DNA from 4 places in the Serratia sp. AR11 genome. Region 4 is predicted to be linked to each of the others. Evidence: predicted binding sites of a transcription regulator. Region 4 holds the regulator's gene; each other region holds the start of a gene.

Region 1 (3,531 bases), 1.1 Mb from region 4:
AATTGCATGGGGGCACCGGTATTGCTCACACCCGCTGGGCAACGCACGGTGAACCTACCGAAGCTAACGCGCACCCGCATGTTTCTGATTACATTACTGTGGTGCATAACGGCATCATCGAAAACCACGAACCGCTGCGTGAACTGCTGATCGAACGCGGTTATCACTTCAGCTCTGAAACCGATACCGAGGTGATTGCTCACCTGGTGCATTGGGAACAGCGCCAGGGGGGCACCTTGCTGGAAGTGGTTCAGCGCGTGATCCCTCAGTTGCGTGGCGCATACGGCACCGTGGTGATGGACAGCCGCGACCCTAGCGTGCTGGTGGCTGCGCGCTCCGGCAGCCCGCTGGTTATCGGCCGTGGCGTGGGTGAAAACTTCCTGGCTTCCGATCAACTGGCATTGTTGCCGGTAACCCGTCGCTTTATCTTCCTGGAAGAAGGTGACGTGGTGGAGATGACTCGCCGCACCGTCAACATTTTCGATAAGCAGGGCAACGCCGTTGAGCGTCCTGAAATCGAATCCCAGGTACAGTACGACGCCGGTGACAAAGGTGCTTACCGTCACTACATGCAAAAAGAGATCTACGAACAGCCACTGGCGCTGAAGAACACCCTGGAAGGGCGTTTCAGCCAGGGCAAAATCAACCTGAGCGAGCTGGGCCCGCGTGCCGATGAACTGTTGGCGAAGGTGCAGCACGTGCAAATCATTGCCTGTGGGACGTCTTACCACTCCGGCATGGTTGCCCGCTATTGGTTCGAATCGCTGGCCGGCGTGCCTTGCGACGTGGAAATCGCGTCAGAATTCCGCTATCGCAAATCTGCTGTGCGTCCGGGCAGTCTGATCATTACCTTGTCGCAGTCCGGTGAAACTGCCGATACGCTGGCGGCACTGCGTCTGTCGAAGGAGCTGGGTTACCTCGGTTCACTGGCGGTGTGCAACGTGGCCGGTTCTTCACTGGTGCGTGAATCCGATCTGGCGCTGATGACCAAGGCCGGTACCGAAATCGGTGTCGCCTCCACCAAGGCCTTTACCACCCAGCTTGCGGTGTTGTTGATGCTGGTGGCGCGTTTGGGCCGGCTGAAAGGCATGGCGGAAAGCGTTGAGCATGAAATCGTGCACGGCCTGCAGGCATTGCCGGCGCGTATTGAGCAGATGCTGTCGCTGGACAAAAACATTGAAGCGCTGGCGGAAGGCTTCTCCGACAAGCATCACGCGCTGTTCCTCGGCCGTGGCGATCAGTACCCGATCGCGATGGAAGGTGCGCTGAAGCTCAAAGAGATCTCCTATATTCACGCGGAAGCCTATGCGGCCGGTGAGTTGAAACACGGCCCGTTGGCGTTGATCGATGCCGATATGCCGGTGATCGTGGTGGCGCCGAACAACGAACTGTTGGAAAAGCTGAAGTCCAACATTGAAGAAGTGCGCGCGCGCGGCGGCCAGCTGTACGTGTTCGCCGATCAGGATGCCGGTTTCGTCAGCAGCGAGGGTATGACTATCATCCCGTTGCCGCACGTCGAAGAAATCGTGGCCCCGATCTTCTACACCGTGCCGTTGCAGTTGCTGTCTTACCACGTGGCGCTGATCAAAGGCACCGACGTTGACCAGCCGCGTAACCTGGCGAAGTCTGTCACGGTAGAGTAACTCGCTGCTGTTAATCTCTAAAAGCCGGCCACTGTGCCGGCTTTTTCATGATTGGATCAAATATGACAATGGTGCGACAGCAGGGATAAAAGTTGTCATATTCAAGCGGATAGGTGAGGTGGAACGGGTTTTTTCATTGATTAATTACTGAGTGTTTTATTCTTTAACTGACTGATTTTAAATGAGTAGATAGCATAGCGCCCTCACTGTAATATAACTGTCATATTTCGTACATTTTACTGTCACCAAACTGTCCTATTTTCCCTCCTGCAGCAATACTTACTCAAAACGACCTAGATCGATTTTTGAATACCCCATTAGGAGTGATTATGAAACTGATGCGTACCACCGTCGCCAGTATTGTGGCAGCGACTTTCTCCCTGACCGCCGTGTCCGCGTTCGCTGCTGCTAGCCTGACCGGTGCAGGTGCGACATTCCCCGCTCCGGTTTATGCCAAGTGGGCAGATTCTTATCAGAAAGAAACCGGCAACAAAGTTAACTATCAGGGCATCGGCTCTTCTGGTGGCGTGAAGCAAATCATCGCCAACACCGTTGACTTTGGTGCTTCCGATGCGCCTTTGAGTGACGAAAAACTGGCTGCTGATGGCCTGTTCCAGTTCCCTACCGTGATCGGTGGCGTGGTGCTGGCAGTAAATATCCCGGGCATCAAATCCGGTGAGCTGACCCTGGACGGTAAAACTCTGGGCGATATCTATCTGGGTAACGTGAAAAAATGGAACGACCCGGCGATCACCAAGCTCAACCCAGGCGTTAAGCTGCCGGATCAGAACATTGCCGTTGTCCGTCGTGCTGATGGTTCAGGCACCTCGTTCGTGTTCACCAGCTACCTGTCTAAAGCCAACGCGCAGTGGAAAGAGAAAATCGGCGCAGGCTCTACCGTTAACTGGCCAACCGGTCTGGGCGGCAAGGGTAACGACGGTATCGCAGCCTTCGTACAGCGTCTGCCTGGCTCTATCGGCTACGTTGAATACGCTTACGCCAAGCAGAACAACCTGGCTTACACCAAGCTGATTTCTGCCGATGGCAAAGCGGTTAGCCCGACGGAAGAGAGCTTCAGCGCCGCTGCCAAAGGCGTGGACTGGAGCAAGACCTTCGCACAGGACCTGACTGACCAGAAAGGCGACAACGCCTGGCCAATCACTTCCACCACCTTCATCCTGGTGCACAAAGAGCAGAAAAACCCGGCTCAGGGCACCGAAGTCCTGAAGTTCTTTGACTGGGCGTACAAAACGGGCGCCAAGCAGGCTAATGACCTGGATTACGCCACTCTGCCGAATGAAGTGATCGAGCAGGTGCGTGCAGCATGGAAAACCAACGTAAAAGACAGTTCCGGTAAAGCGCTGTACTAACAACGCAGGGGCGCGTGATTCGGCGCGCCCCACTCAGTTTTTCAGGGCCTTACCCATGTTGGGCCTGCCAGGGTTAAAACAGAGAGTGATCTATGGCTGAGTACAAGCCGACCATGAAAGCACCGAGTAAAAATGGTGACGTCATCTTCAGCGCGCTGGTTAAACTGGCAGCGCTGATTACCCTATTGTTGCTGGGCGGCATTATTGTTTCGCTGATCTTCGCCTCCTGGCCGAGCATCCAGAAATTCGGTTTCTCCTTCCTGTGGACCAAAGAGTGGGACGCGCCTGCCGAACAGTTCGGTGCGCTGGTGCCGATTTACGGCACCGTAGTGACCTCGTTGATCGCACTGATTATCGCCGTACCCGTCAGTTTTGGTATTGCCCTGTTCCTGACCGAGCTGGCGCCAAACTGGCTGCGACGCCCACTGGGTATCGCCATTGAACTGCTGGCGGCAATTCCAAGTATCGTTTACGGCATGTGGGGCCTGTTCGTGTTTGCTCCGCTGTTTGCCGAATAT
Region 2 (3,531 bases), 600 kb from region 4:
TTCCGGCGTACGCCGGGTTGAAAATGTAGCCAATCTCCCCCTGCAATGCTGCGCCGTTGGCCAGTTTTAGCAACACTTCACCGATCAACTCCCCACTGTTTTTCAAGGTAACGGCACAATAAAGTATGTCGCCGTCCTCAGTGAAGCGCGAGGTTATCGCCTGGGAAAACAGGGAGGTCAACTGTGCTTCGTCCGGTGTGGGTGCGTACAGATAGCGATAGACCTCCGGTATGCGATGATAATCCGCATACGCATCGAGATCGGCAGACGTAAAGCGGCGTAGGTGCAGACGTTCGGTGGTGAAGGGCAGGGTAATCAAATGCAAGTGCTCATCCTTGTTTTGGCTGGGTTTACATTGGTTTCTCAACGGGTGGGACAGAGAGTTATTGCGGTAAGTACGAGCTCTTCAATATAGCAGTTTTGGGCGAAGCGGTGAAAACCCTATTCATCACTTGCAAGAGCAGGGATGAATAGGGTCGGCTTAATCAGTTGCCAGGTTATTAACTTACTTAATCGCCATCGCATCACGCATGGTATAGAACAGATCCGTCTGATCGGTCAGGCCAACCACGTTGGCGGCATGTGGGCCGTAAGCCGCCACCCGCAATTGAGTCCCGGTGTGCCCCTGTGAATCTTCTTCTGAATTGCCGTAGCTGATGGTCATCGGTGCGCCATCTTTGGTGGTCAGCGTTTGCGTCAGGCCTGGGGCCTTGGCGTCGGCGGCGATAATCTGGCTGGAATGGGCATGGTCGGCGGTGACTATCACCAGGGTGTTGCCATCTGCGCGGGCGAATGCCAGGGCTTTCTGAACCGCTTCATCCAGATCGACGGTCTCGCCAAACTGGCCGCACGGGTTGGCAGCATGATCCTGTTTGTCGATCGACGCGCCTTCAATCTGCAGGAAGAAGCCGTTTTGGTTGGTTTTCAGCAGGTCGATGGCTTTTTCAGTCATCGCCGCCAGCGTCGGGATATCCGCAGTGCGTGCCGGATTATTTTCACAGGTCACCGCCGGCTGGTCGATATTGCCGTGATAAGTGGCTTTCGGCCCTTGCCAGCGCACTGGCATATTACCGGCGGCAAACAGCCCGAGCAGCGGCTTTTGCTGATTGGCCACGCTGACGGCGTTCAGGGCATCGAGGTTTTCGACCCACTGATAACCCAGAGCGGCTGCCTGTTCTTTCAGCGATTTTCCCTGCCATTCGCCGCTTTTTGCCAGCTGATTAAAGGATTTTGCCCCACCGCCCAGCGTGACGTCGGCGCGAGCCTTCAGCAACTGCTCACTGATGGAGCCACGGCCGCCGTTTTCCAGCGCGTTGGTGGCACATTTTTCGCTGGTTTCTTCCGGGCCGTAACATTTGCGCGAGGTGACATGGGAAATTTGCGCTGCCGGCGTGGCGTCCTGCAGCTCGGCGGTGGACACATTCCCGGTGGCTTTACCCGCGGCCTTGGCGATTTCCAGCAGTGTCGGCTGGTCTTTGCCATTGACGTCAACGCCCAGCGCGCCGTTATAGGTTTTTACGCCGGTTGACCATGCGGTCGCCGAGGCGGCGGAGTCGGTGACGTAATCCGGTTTGTGGGTTTTCTTGTCCAGCGAGTAATGAGTGTATTGGCCGGTTAGCGGCAGGGCATCAATGCCTTTAAAATAGCCGCCCGCCCCTTCGGCGTAGTTACGCGCCGAGGTGATTTCCGAATCACCCATGCCATCGCCGATCAATAAAATCACGTTTTTGACCGTTTTGTCAGACAAAGAAGCCTTCAACGCGGCCGTTTGATCGCCACTCAGACGGCGTGCGCCACCGGGCTCCACGATGTTGCCGCGTGCCGCACGTTCGTAAAGGCTGGCGGTATTGACCGGGGTTTCATCGGCGAAGGCGGCGGAACAGAGTAAGGCGGATAACACGGCGCCGGCGATCAAAGAAACTGGCTGCAGCATGGGAAAGCTCCTTGTCGTAATAAAAAAATATAAATAGCATCAGTTTGTTACGCAGGGAGAGTAGTGCAGAGGTGTGACACTTTTATGACGGTAATTGGGGATAAAAGGATAGCCGGGCGGCTATCCTAGGCTATCCATTATTCGCTGCGGGCGGGAATATTCAGACCGCGTTGTACTGCCGGACGAGCCAGACCGCGCTCCAGCCATTGTCCTACCCGCGGGAAACTATCGAACTCGACCAACTCACGGGCTTCGTAAAAGCCGATCAGGTTACGTACCCAGCCCAGCAATGAAATATCGGCGATGCTGTAATCCTGCCCCATGATCCAGTCACGGCCTTCAAGCCGGGTTTCCAGCACGCCGAGCAGGCGTTTGGATTCATTTTTATAGCGTTCCAGCGGACGTTTATCCTCATATTCGCGACCGGCGAATTTGTGGAAGAAGCCGACTTGACCGAACATCGGGCCCACCGCCGCCATCTGGAAAAATACCCACTGGATGGTTTCGTAGCGCAGGGCAGGATCCTGCGGCAGGAATTTGCCGCTTTTTTCCGCCAGGTACAGCAGGATAGCGCCGGATTCAAACAGCGCCAGCGGCTTACCGTCCGGGCCGTTGGGATCGATGATCGAGGGGATCTTGCCGTTCGGGTTCAGTGACAGAAATTCCGGCGTCCAGGTTTCGTTGTTGCCGATATCGATCAGGTGCGGTTCATAAGCCAGGCCTATTTCTTCCAGCATGATGGAGACCTTGACACCGTTGGGCGTTGGCAATGAGTAAAGTTGTAGTCTTTCCGGGTGCTGAGCGGGCCAGCGTTTGACGATCGGAAATTGGGTTTGGTCGAGCATGACGAGTCCTCGGGTTGACGGTTTGCCTATTGAGTATTGCACCAAAACTAACCTGTTGTGAGGTTAAACCGTGAGGTCAAAATGTGCTTTCAGCGCTTTCTTCCCGGCGGCAATTAGACGAAGCATGGCAACAGGGTTAGCGTTAGGATAGGTGATATCCCTCTGACAGGAGCTTCCTATGATTGCCGTTATTTTTGAATTGCAGGCCGCCGACGGCCAGCGCGAAACCTATCTTGAATTGGCGGCCGAATTGAAGCCGCTGTTGGCAGAAATTGACGGGTTTATTTCCATTGAACGCTTCCAAAGCCTGGCCGATCCGCAGCGGCTGCTGTCACTGTCTTTTTGGCGTGATGAAGCCGCAGTGCAGCAGTGGCGGAACATCGAACAGCACCGCGCCGCACAACAGCGTGGTCGCCATGGGGTGTTGGCACAGTACCGCCTGCGGGTAGCGGAGGTGGTACGGGATTATGGTCTGGATCAGCGGGATCAGGTGCCGCAGGACAGCCGCGGCTATCACGCCGATTGACATCCCCTGGGGTTTATCTTATTGATAACAGATGAACAGAAACCGTTTTGCATTCGCGCAGATTATTATCACCATTCACAGAGTGGTGGGATAGCGCGTCTGTTTTAAGCGAAACCCCGCCAGTCAGGCGGGGTAAAAAGGTCCTCCGACTGGCAATATCCCCAGGAGGCACTTATGAAGAACCATCCCCCCGCCGTTTTACACTTGATGTGCGGTAAAGCCGGTTC
Region 3 (3,531 bases), 1.3 Mb from region 4:
GTATTAAGCCCGGCCTGTTTGCCCTGCAACAGATAAAGAAAAGGCGGCCACCAGGGCCGCCTTTCATATGGAGCAAACTGCTTAGATCACCTTAAGCGCCAACCAGTACAGCGAACCGGAAAGCAGAATCGAAATCGGCAGGGTTAACAACCAGGCCAACAGGATATTCTTCACGGTTTTGCTTTGTACGCCGCCGCCGTCCACGATCATGGTCCCGGCTACCGCCGAAGAAAGCACGTGGGTGGTGGAAACCGGCATACCGGTATAACTGGCGACACCAATCGACAAGGCTGCGGTCATCTGAGCCGACACGCCCTGAGCGTAGGTCATGCCCTTCTTACCGATTTTCTCGCCAATGGTGGTGGCTACGCGCTGCCAGCCGACCATGGTACCGAGTGACAACGCCAGAGCAACCGCGACGATAATCCAGATCGGTGCATACTCAACGGTTTGCAGCAGATCCTGACGCAGGTTTTTCAGGAAACGTTGGTCCTGGCTTGAGGTTTCCGGCAGCTTGGCAATCTTGTCTGCGGTGTCTGTTACGCACATCAGCAGGCGGCGCAGGTGGCTGCGCTGATCTACCGACAGTTGATCGTAACTTTGCAGATTGTTCAGCAACCCGGAGGCAAGCCCAATTGCCGGCATGGCGCGGGCACTGTCACAGTGGAACTCGACGGGTTTATCCGGCGAGACGTCCTCATCCGGGCTTGGCACCAACGGAGTGAGAGCGACCACGTGCGACAGGGCATCGCTGTGCTGCTCATAATATTGCTGCAGGTGGGCCACGGCATCACGAGTACGGGTGATGTCATAACCGGTTGCATTCATATTGAGCACGAAGCCGGCCGGCGCAACGCCGATCAGCACCAGCATAATCAAGCCGATACCTTTCTGGCCGTCGTTGGCGCCGTGCGAGAAGCTAACGCCGATAGCCGACAGGATCAGAGCGATACGGGTCCAGAACGGCGGCTTGCGTTTGCCGTCGACCTTTTCACGTTCAGCAGGGGTCATGTGGATACGCTGGCGTTTCTTGGTGCCACTCCAATAGCGGCGCAAGGCAAACACCATCAACCCGGCGACCATCATGCCAACCAGTGGCGAGATGAGCAATGACAGGAAAATACCAATCATTTTCGGGACGTTAAGCGCATCCACCACCGAGGTGTGGGTCATCAGTGCGTTGGTCAAACCCACACCAATAATTGCGCCAATCAGCGTATGAGAACTGGAGGCCGGCAGACCGAAATACCAGGTGCCGAGGTTCCAGATGATAGCCGCCAGCAGCATGGAAAAGACCATGGCTAATCCGTGTGCTGAACTGACGTTCAACAACAGATCTGTTGGCAACAGGTGAACAATGGCGTAAGCAACACTCAAACCACCGAGCATCACGCCAAGAAAGTTGAACAAACCAGCCATCACGACCGCAAGTTGCGAGCGCATGGCACGGGTATAAATTACTGTAGCAACCGCATTGGCCGTATCATGAAAACCATTAATGGCTTCATAAAACAACACGAACAACAATGCGAGAATTAACATCAGGCCGGTATGGAAATCCAGGCCAGCGAACAAATGCAGCATAAGCGTTACGCCAGTTTGTGGACATGAACGCCGCGCATTATCCGTGACAACCGGGCCCGGGGAAAAGGAAAATATGACGTTTTTTTGATTTGGACATGACGAAATGATGGCGATGGCATGACAAAGATATGAAATATCAGCGCGTTATGCTGCCTGGTCCGTTGTAATATTTTCTTACTATGGCGTTGTCGGCGTCATGGCTTTACAATCTGCCGCCGTAAAGTTGCCGGTTACCGGTAGCGATTCGGCGTAATATGGCGGCCTTTTGTCGCGATTGTGGTTTTTATAGAGAGGCGCAGGTGGAACAGTTTGATGTCGTGGTAATAGGTGCGGGCGCAGCGGGTATGTTTTGCGCGGCGCAGGCAGGGCAACTCGGTCGCCGGGTGCTGCTGCTCGACAACGGCAAAAAACCGGGCCGCAAAATCCTGATGTCCGGCGGCGGACGCTGTAACTTTACCAATATGTACACCGAACCGGCTGCTTACCTGTCGAATAACCCGCATTTTTGTAAATCTGCACTGGCGCGTTATACCCAGTGGGATTTTATCGATCTGATCAATCGCCACGGCATTGCCTATCACGAGAAAACGCTCGGGCAGCTGTTTTGCGACGACTCGGCGCAGCAGGTGGTCGAACTGTTGGTTAAAGAGTGCGAGCTGGGCCAGGTGACGACACGTCTGCGCAGCGAAGTGCTGGCGGTGGAAAAAACGGACGAAGGCTTCGAACTGGCGCTTAATGGCGAGAAAGTGAGCGCTCGCTCACTTGTGGTGGCCAGCGGCGGTCTGTCAATGCCGGGGCTGGGCGCTTCCCCGTTCGGCTACAAGCTGGCGGAGCAGTTTGGCCTGAAGGTTCTGCCGACGCGCGCCGCGCTGGTGCCTTTCACCCTGAATAAACCGTTGCTGGAACACCTGCAAACCCTGTCTGGCGTCTCTGTACCGGCGGTGATCACTGCCGAAAACGGCGTTAGCTTCCGTGAGAGCCTGCTTTTCACCCACCGTGGCCTGTCCGGCCCGGCGGTATTGCAGCTTTCCAGCTACTGGCAACCCGGTGAGTTTGTAAGCGTTAACTTACTTCCTGCGCTCGATCTGGCGGGGTTCCTCAATGAGCAACGCCAGGCACACCCCAACCAAAGCCTGAAGAATACCCTGGCGCTGCACCTGCCAAAGCGTCTGGTGGAATGTTTACAGACGCTGGGGCAATTACCAGAAGTTACCTTGAAGCAGTTGAACCCGACACAGCAGGCTGCGCTGGTCGAAACATTGCAAAATTGGCGGGTACAGCCGAACGGCACCGAAGGCTATCGCACGGCGGAAGTGACGCTCGGCGGGGTCGACACCAAAGAGTTGTCCTCCAAGACCATGGAGGCCGCCAAGGTGCCGGGCCTGTACTTTATCGGCGAAGTGGTGGATGTGACAGGGTGGCTGGGGGGCTATAACTTCCAGTGGGCCTGGAGCTCGGCCTGGGCCTGTGCCCAGGCGCTGGCAGCAGAATACTAAGCCCACTGCGGGCGCTATCTCCCGAGAGTCAGCCGCATGGCGGACGGCGTCAGGCCAAAATAGCGACGAAATTGGGTACTGAATTGCCCCGGCGAACTAAATCCGCATTGCAGCGCGATGGCGGTCAGCGTGAGCGTCGTTTGGGTCACTTGCTGCCTGGCCCGTTCCAGGCGTCGCGATAAGACGTATTGATAGGGCGGTAAACCAAAGTGTTGCCGGAAAGCACGCGAAAAATGAAAGATGCTCAGTTCGGCAATCTGCGCCATCGCCTGCAAGGTAATATTCTCCCCCAGACTGTCCTCGATATAACTGGCCAACCGTTCGCGCACTGGCCGGGAAAGCGTTTCCCGGTGTAACCCATCAGGCGTTGCCGCGTGCTGATAACGCGCCGCTTCTGCCAGCATCGCCATCATCAGTGATGAAGCATGCAACTCGCTGTCACTTTCCTGCA
Region 4 (3,531 bases):
AGTTGATCGGCCAGTAACTGGATGCGGCGCTGAATGTCGCTAAGGTAGTCCTGTGTTGCCACTTCAATGTCCAGCCACACCGGTAGTTCACCCTGATAATCGGCGAACTGCTGCAATTGTTGTTCGATCTGCGCCAAATCACCCTTGATAAGCTGCATCGGTTGGAAGCTGGGGATCTCCAGCGCAGTGACCTGTTGCAGAGCGCCCGCGCTGAAATCCACCATAAACACGCTTTTGGCTTTGCCCAACTCGTCAAAACTGAGTGGGATCGGCGAGCCGCTGTAGCGAATATGTTCGGATTTGGCGACGTTCTGCGCGCGGTGTATATGCCCCAGCGCGATGTAGTCGGCCGGCGGGAAGGCCTGGGCCGGGAAGGCGTCCAGCGTGCCAATGTAGATATCGCGCACCGAATCGGAGGTGGTGACGCCCACGGTGGTCAGGTGGCCGGTGGCAACAATCGGCAGTGGCAAGCCCAGCGCATCGCGACGCGCGCAGGCCGCTTGGTACAGCCTTTGATAATGGTCGGCGATAGCCTCTTGCAGCGCCTGCTGTTTTTGCACTCCGGAGTCGCCGGCTCGGCTGGTGAGCAGATCGCGTGGGCGCAGGAAAGGGATGGCACAAAGTACCGCACCCGGCTGGCCGTCGCGCTGATTCAGCACCAGAATTTGTTGTTCGGTTTCGCTCTGTGCGTTGGCAATCACGGTGGTATTCAGGCAGGAAAGCAATTCACGCGACTCATTCAAGGTTGCCACGGAGTCGTGGTTACCGCCCAGTACCACCAACTGGCAGCCGGTGCGCTGCAGTTCCACCACGAAACGGTTATACAGCTCACGGGCGTAGCTTGGCGGCGAGCCGGTATCGAACAGGTCCCCGGCGACGATCAGCGCATCCACCTGCTGTTGTTCGATCTGTTCGATCAGCCAGCGCAGAAAAGCCTGATGTTCGGCGGCGCGGCTTTTGGTGAAAAAATACTGGCCAAGATGCCAGTCAGAGGTGTGGATCAGGCGCATGACACTCCCGGGGCGATAGAGTAATGGCAGGGATTATAAAGGGAATATGATGTTTCTGTATTATTAGAAATAATCGCTATGCTTACTGCCTATGACACCCGGTTTATTTCATGGCTATTTATTTCATAAATCTGTCACAAAACTGACGCATAATGGCGCCCGCAATCAACTGTGATCGCTAACACATTGGCAGGATTGACGATGGCAAGACGCATACTGGTGGTGGAAGACGAAGCGCCGATCCGTGAGATGGTGTGCTTTGTGTTGGAACAGAATGGTTACCAACCGTTGGAAGCTGAGGATTATGACAGCGCAGTGACGCGCCTGTCTGAGCCGTTCCCTGATTTAGTGTTGCTCGACTGGATGTTACCCGGAGGTTCCGGCATTCAGTTTATTAAACATATGAAGCGTGAAGCGATGACCCGCGATATTCCGGTGATGATGCTGACCGCACGCGGTGAAGAAGAAGACCGTGTCCGTGGGCTGGAAGTCGGGGCGGATGATTACATCACCAAACCCTTCTCGCCGAAGGAGCTGGTAGCGCGCATCAAGGCGGTAATGCGCCGCATTTCACCGATGGCGGTGGAAGAAGTGATTGAAATGCAAGGGCTGAGCCTGGATCCTTCTTCACACCGGGTGATGGCCAACGAGCAGGCGCTGGATATGGGGCCGACCGAGTTCAAATTGCTGCACTTCTTTATGACTCATCCAGAGCGTGTTTATAGCCGCGAACAGTTGCTTAATCACGTCTGGGGCACTAACGTTTATGTGGAAGACCGCACCGTTGACGTGCATATCCGTCGGCTCCGTAAGGCGTTAGAGACCAGTGGTCATGACAAAATGGTTCAAACCGTTCGGGGCACCGGCTACCGATTCTCAACGCGCTACTGATCGCGACGCGCTGGAGAATATGCCGTGCTAGAACGTCTATCCTGGAAGAGGCTGGCCCTGGAGCTGGCCCTTTTCTGCTTGCCTGCCTTGTTGCTGGGGCTGATTTTCGGTTATCTGCCCTGGTTGCTGCTGGCCTCCGTGCTGGCGGCGCTGGTATGGAATTTCTACAACCAACTCAAACTTTCCCACTGGCTGTGGGTTGACCGCAGCATGACGCCGCCACCCGGGCGCTGGAGCTGGGAACCGCTGTTTTACGGCCTGTATCAGATGCAGCAGCGTAATCGCCGTCGGCGGCGTGAACTGGCGCTGTTGATCAAACGCTTCCGCAGCGGCGCGGAATCGCTGCCCGATGCGGTAGTGATGACTACCGTCGAAGGCAATATCTTTTGGTGTAACGGTTTGGCGCAGCATCTGCTGGGTTTCCGCTGGCCGGAAGACAATGGTCAGCACATCCTTAACCTGCTGCGTTACCCGGAGTTCAGCCACTATCTGCAACAGCAGGAGTTCACCCGGCCGTTGACGCTGCAGTTGAACAATGAGCACTACGTCGAATTCCGCGTGATGCCTTATTCCGAAGGGCAATTACTGATGGTGGCGCGTGACGTCACCCAAATGCGCCAGCTGGAAGGCGCGCGACGCAACTTCTTCGCCAACGTCAGCCACGAGCTGCGTACCCCGCTCACGGTGTTGCAGGGCTACCTGGAGATGATGAGCGACGAAGAGCTGGATGGCTCGCTGCGCGGCAAAGCGCTGGGCACCATGCAAGAGCAGACCCGGCGTATGGATGGGCTGGTCAAACAGCTGCTGACGCTGTCGCGGATTGAGGCGGCGCCTAACGTCGAGATGAACGAACGGGTCGATATCCCACTGATGTTGAGAGTGTTGCAACGGGAAGCGCAGTCGCTGAGCGGTGGCAACCATGAGATTAGCTTCCGGGTGAACGAACAGCTCAAGGTGTTCGGCAACGACGACCAACTGCGCAGCGCGGTATCAAACCTGGTGTACAACGCCGTCAATCACACGCCAAAGGGCACCAATATTGAAGTGAGTTGGCAACAGACGCCCAACGGCGCGCAGTTCCAGGTCAGTGATAATGGGCCGGGCATCGCCGCCGAGCATATTCCGCGCCTGACCGAACGTTTCTATCGCGTCGACAAGGCCCGTTCACGCCAGACCGGCGGCAGTGGGCTGGGGCTGGCAATCGTCAAGCATGCGCTCAGCCACCATGACGCGAGATTGGAGATCCTCAGTGAGCAGGGGATTGGCACCCGATTCATCTTTACCTTGCCTAACCGGTTGATTGTTCCCGCAGCTTTATCAGAGAATGCGGTGAAAAATTAACGCGCGAGAGGCTGGTATGATCCGAATGACCCGAGGGCTGTTGCTTTGCCTGGCGCTGCTGGTGAGCCGTGGCGCGTTAGCGCAGCCGGACGGCATGCTGTCCGGCAACCTGTCGAGCGTCGGTTCCGATACGCTGGCGAATCTGATGGCGCTGTGGGCGCAGGACTTCAGCCAGCATTACCCCAACGTTAATTTGCAGATCCAGGTCGCGGGCTCCTCAACTGCGCCGACCGCTTTGGCTGCGGGGGCCGCGCAGCTGGGGCCGATGAGCCGACCGATGAAGGCGGCG

The links. Region 4 encodes PhoB, which activates phosphate uptake and scavenging genes when phosphate is short. Its sites were predicted from a motif close to CTGTCATAAAACTGNCNNAT; they were not measured.
Region 1: the regulator PhoB is predicted to act here: its motif matches at 1,883-1,902, upstream of pstS (phosphate ABC transporter substrate-binding protein PstS).
Region 2: the regulator PhoB is predicted to act here: its motif matches at 2,005-2,024, upstream of phoA (alkaline phosphatase).
Region 3: the regulator PhoB is predicted to act here: its motif matches at 1,590-1,609, upstream of pitA (inorganic phosphate transporter PitA).

The regions. Positions count from the first base shown of each region.
Region 1 covers NZ_CM150739.1:5,472,405-5,475,935, forward strand. The annotation lists gene glmS (glutamine--fructose-6-phosphate transaminase (isomerizing)) at 1-1,643, shown strand, start outside; gene pstS (phosphate ABC transporter substrate-binding protein PstS) at 1,973-3,013, shown strand; gene pstC (phosphate ABC transporter permease PstC) at 3,106-3,531, shown strand, end outside.
Region 2 covers NZ_CM150739.1:1,658,170-1,661,700, forward strand. The annotation lists gene ACSOSI_RS07935 (GNAT family N-acetyltransferase) at 1-325, opposite strand, end outside; gene phoA (alkaline phosphatase) at 506-1,933, opposite strand; gene ACSOSI_RS07945 (glutathione S-transferase N-terminal domain-containing protein) at 2,071-2,778, opposite strand; gene ACSOSI_RS07950 (antibiotic biosynthesis monooxygenase family protein) at 2,957-3,304, shown strand; gene ACSOSI_RS07955 (P-loop nucleotide/nucleoside kinase family protein) at 3,479-3,531, shown strand, end outside.
Region 3 covers NZ_CM150739.1:5,230,552-5,234,082, reverse strand. The annotation lists gene uspB (universal stress protein UspB) at 1-7, shown strand, start outside; gene pitA (inorganic phosphate transporter PitA) at 82-1,584, opposite strand; gene ACSOSI_RS24715 (BaiN/RdsA family NAD(P)/FAD-dependent oxidoreductase) at 1,884-3,080, shown strand; gene ACSOSI_RS24710 (helix-turn-helix domain-containing protein) at 3,095-3,531, opposite strand, start outside.
Region 4 covers NZ_CM150739.1:1,058,821-1,062,351, forward strand. The annotation lists gene sbcD (exonuclease subunit SbcD) at 1-1,010, opposite strand, end outside; gene phoB (phosphate response regulator transcription factor PhoB) at 1,212-1,901, shown strand; gene phoR (phosphate regulon sensor histidine kinase PhoR) at 1,926-3,242, shown strand; gene ACSOSI_RS05035 (PstS family phosphate ABC transporter substrate-binding protein) at 3,259-3,531, shown strand, end outside.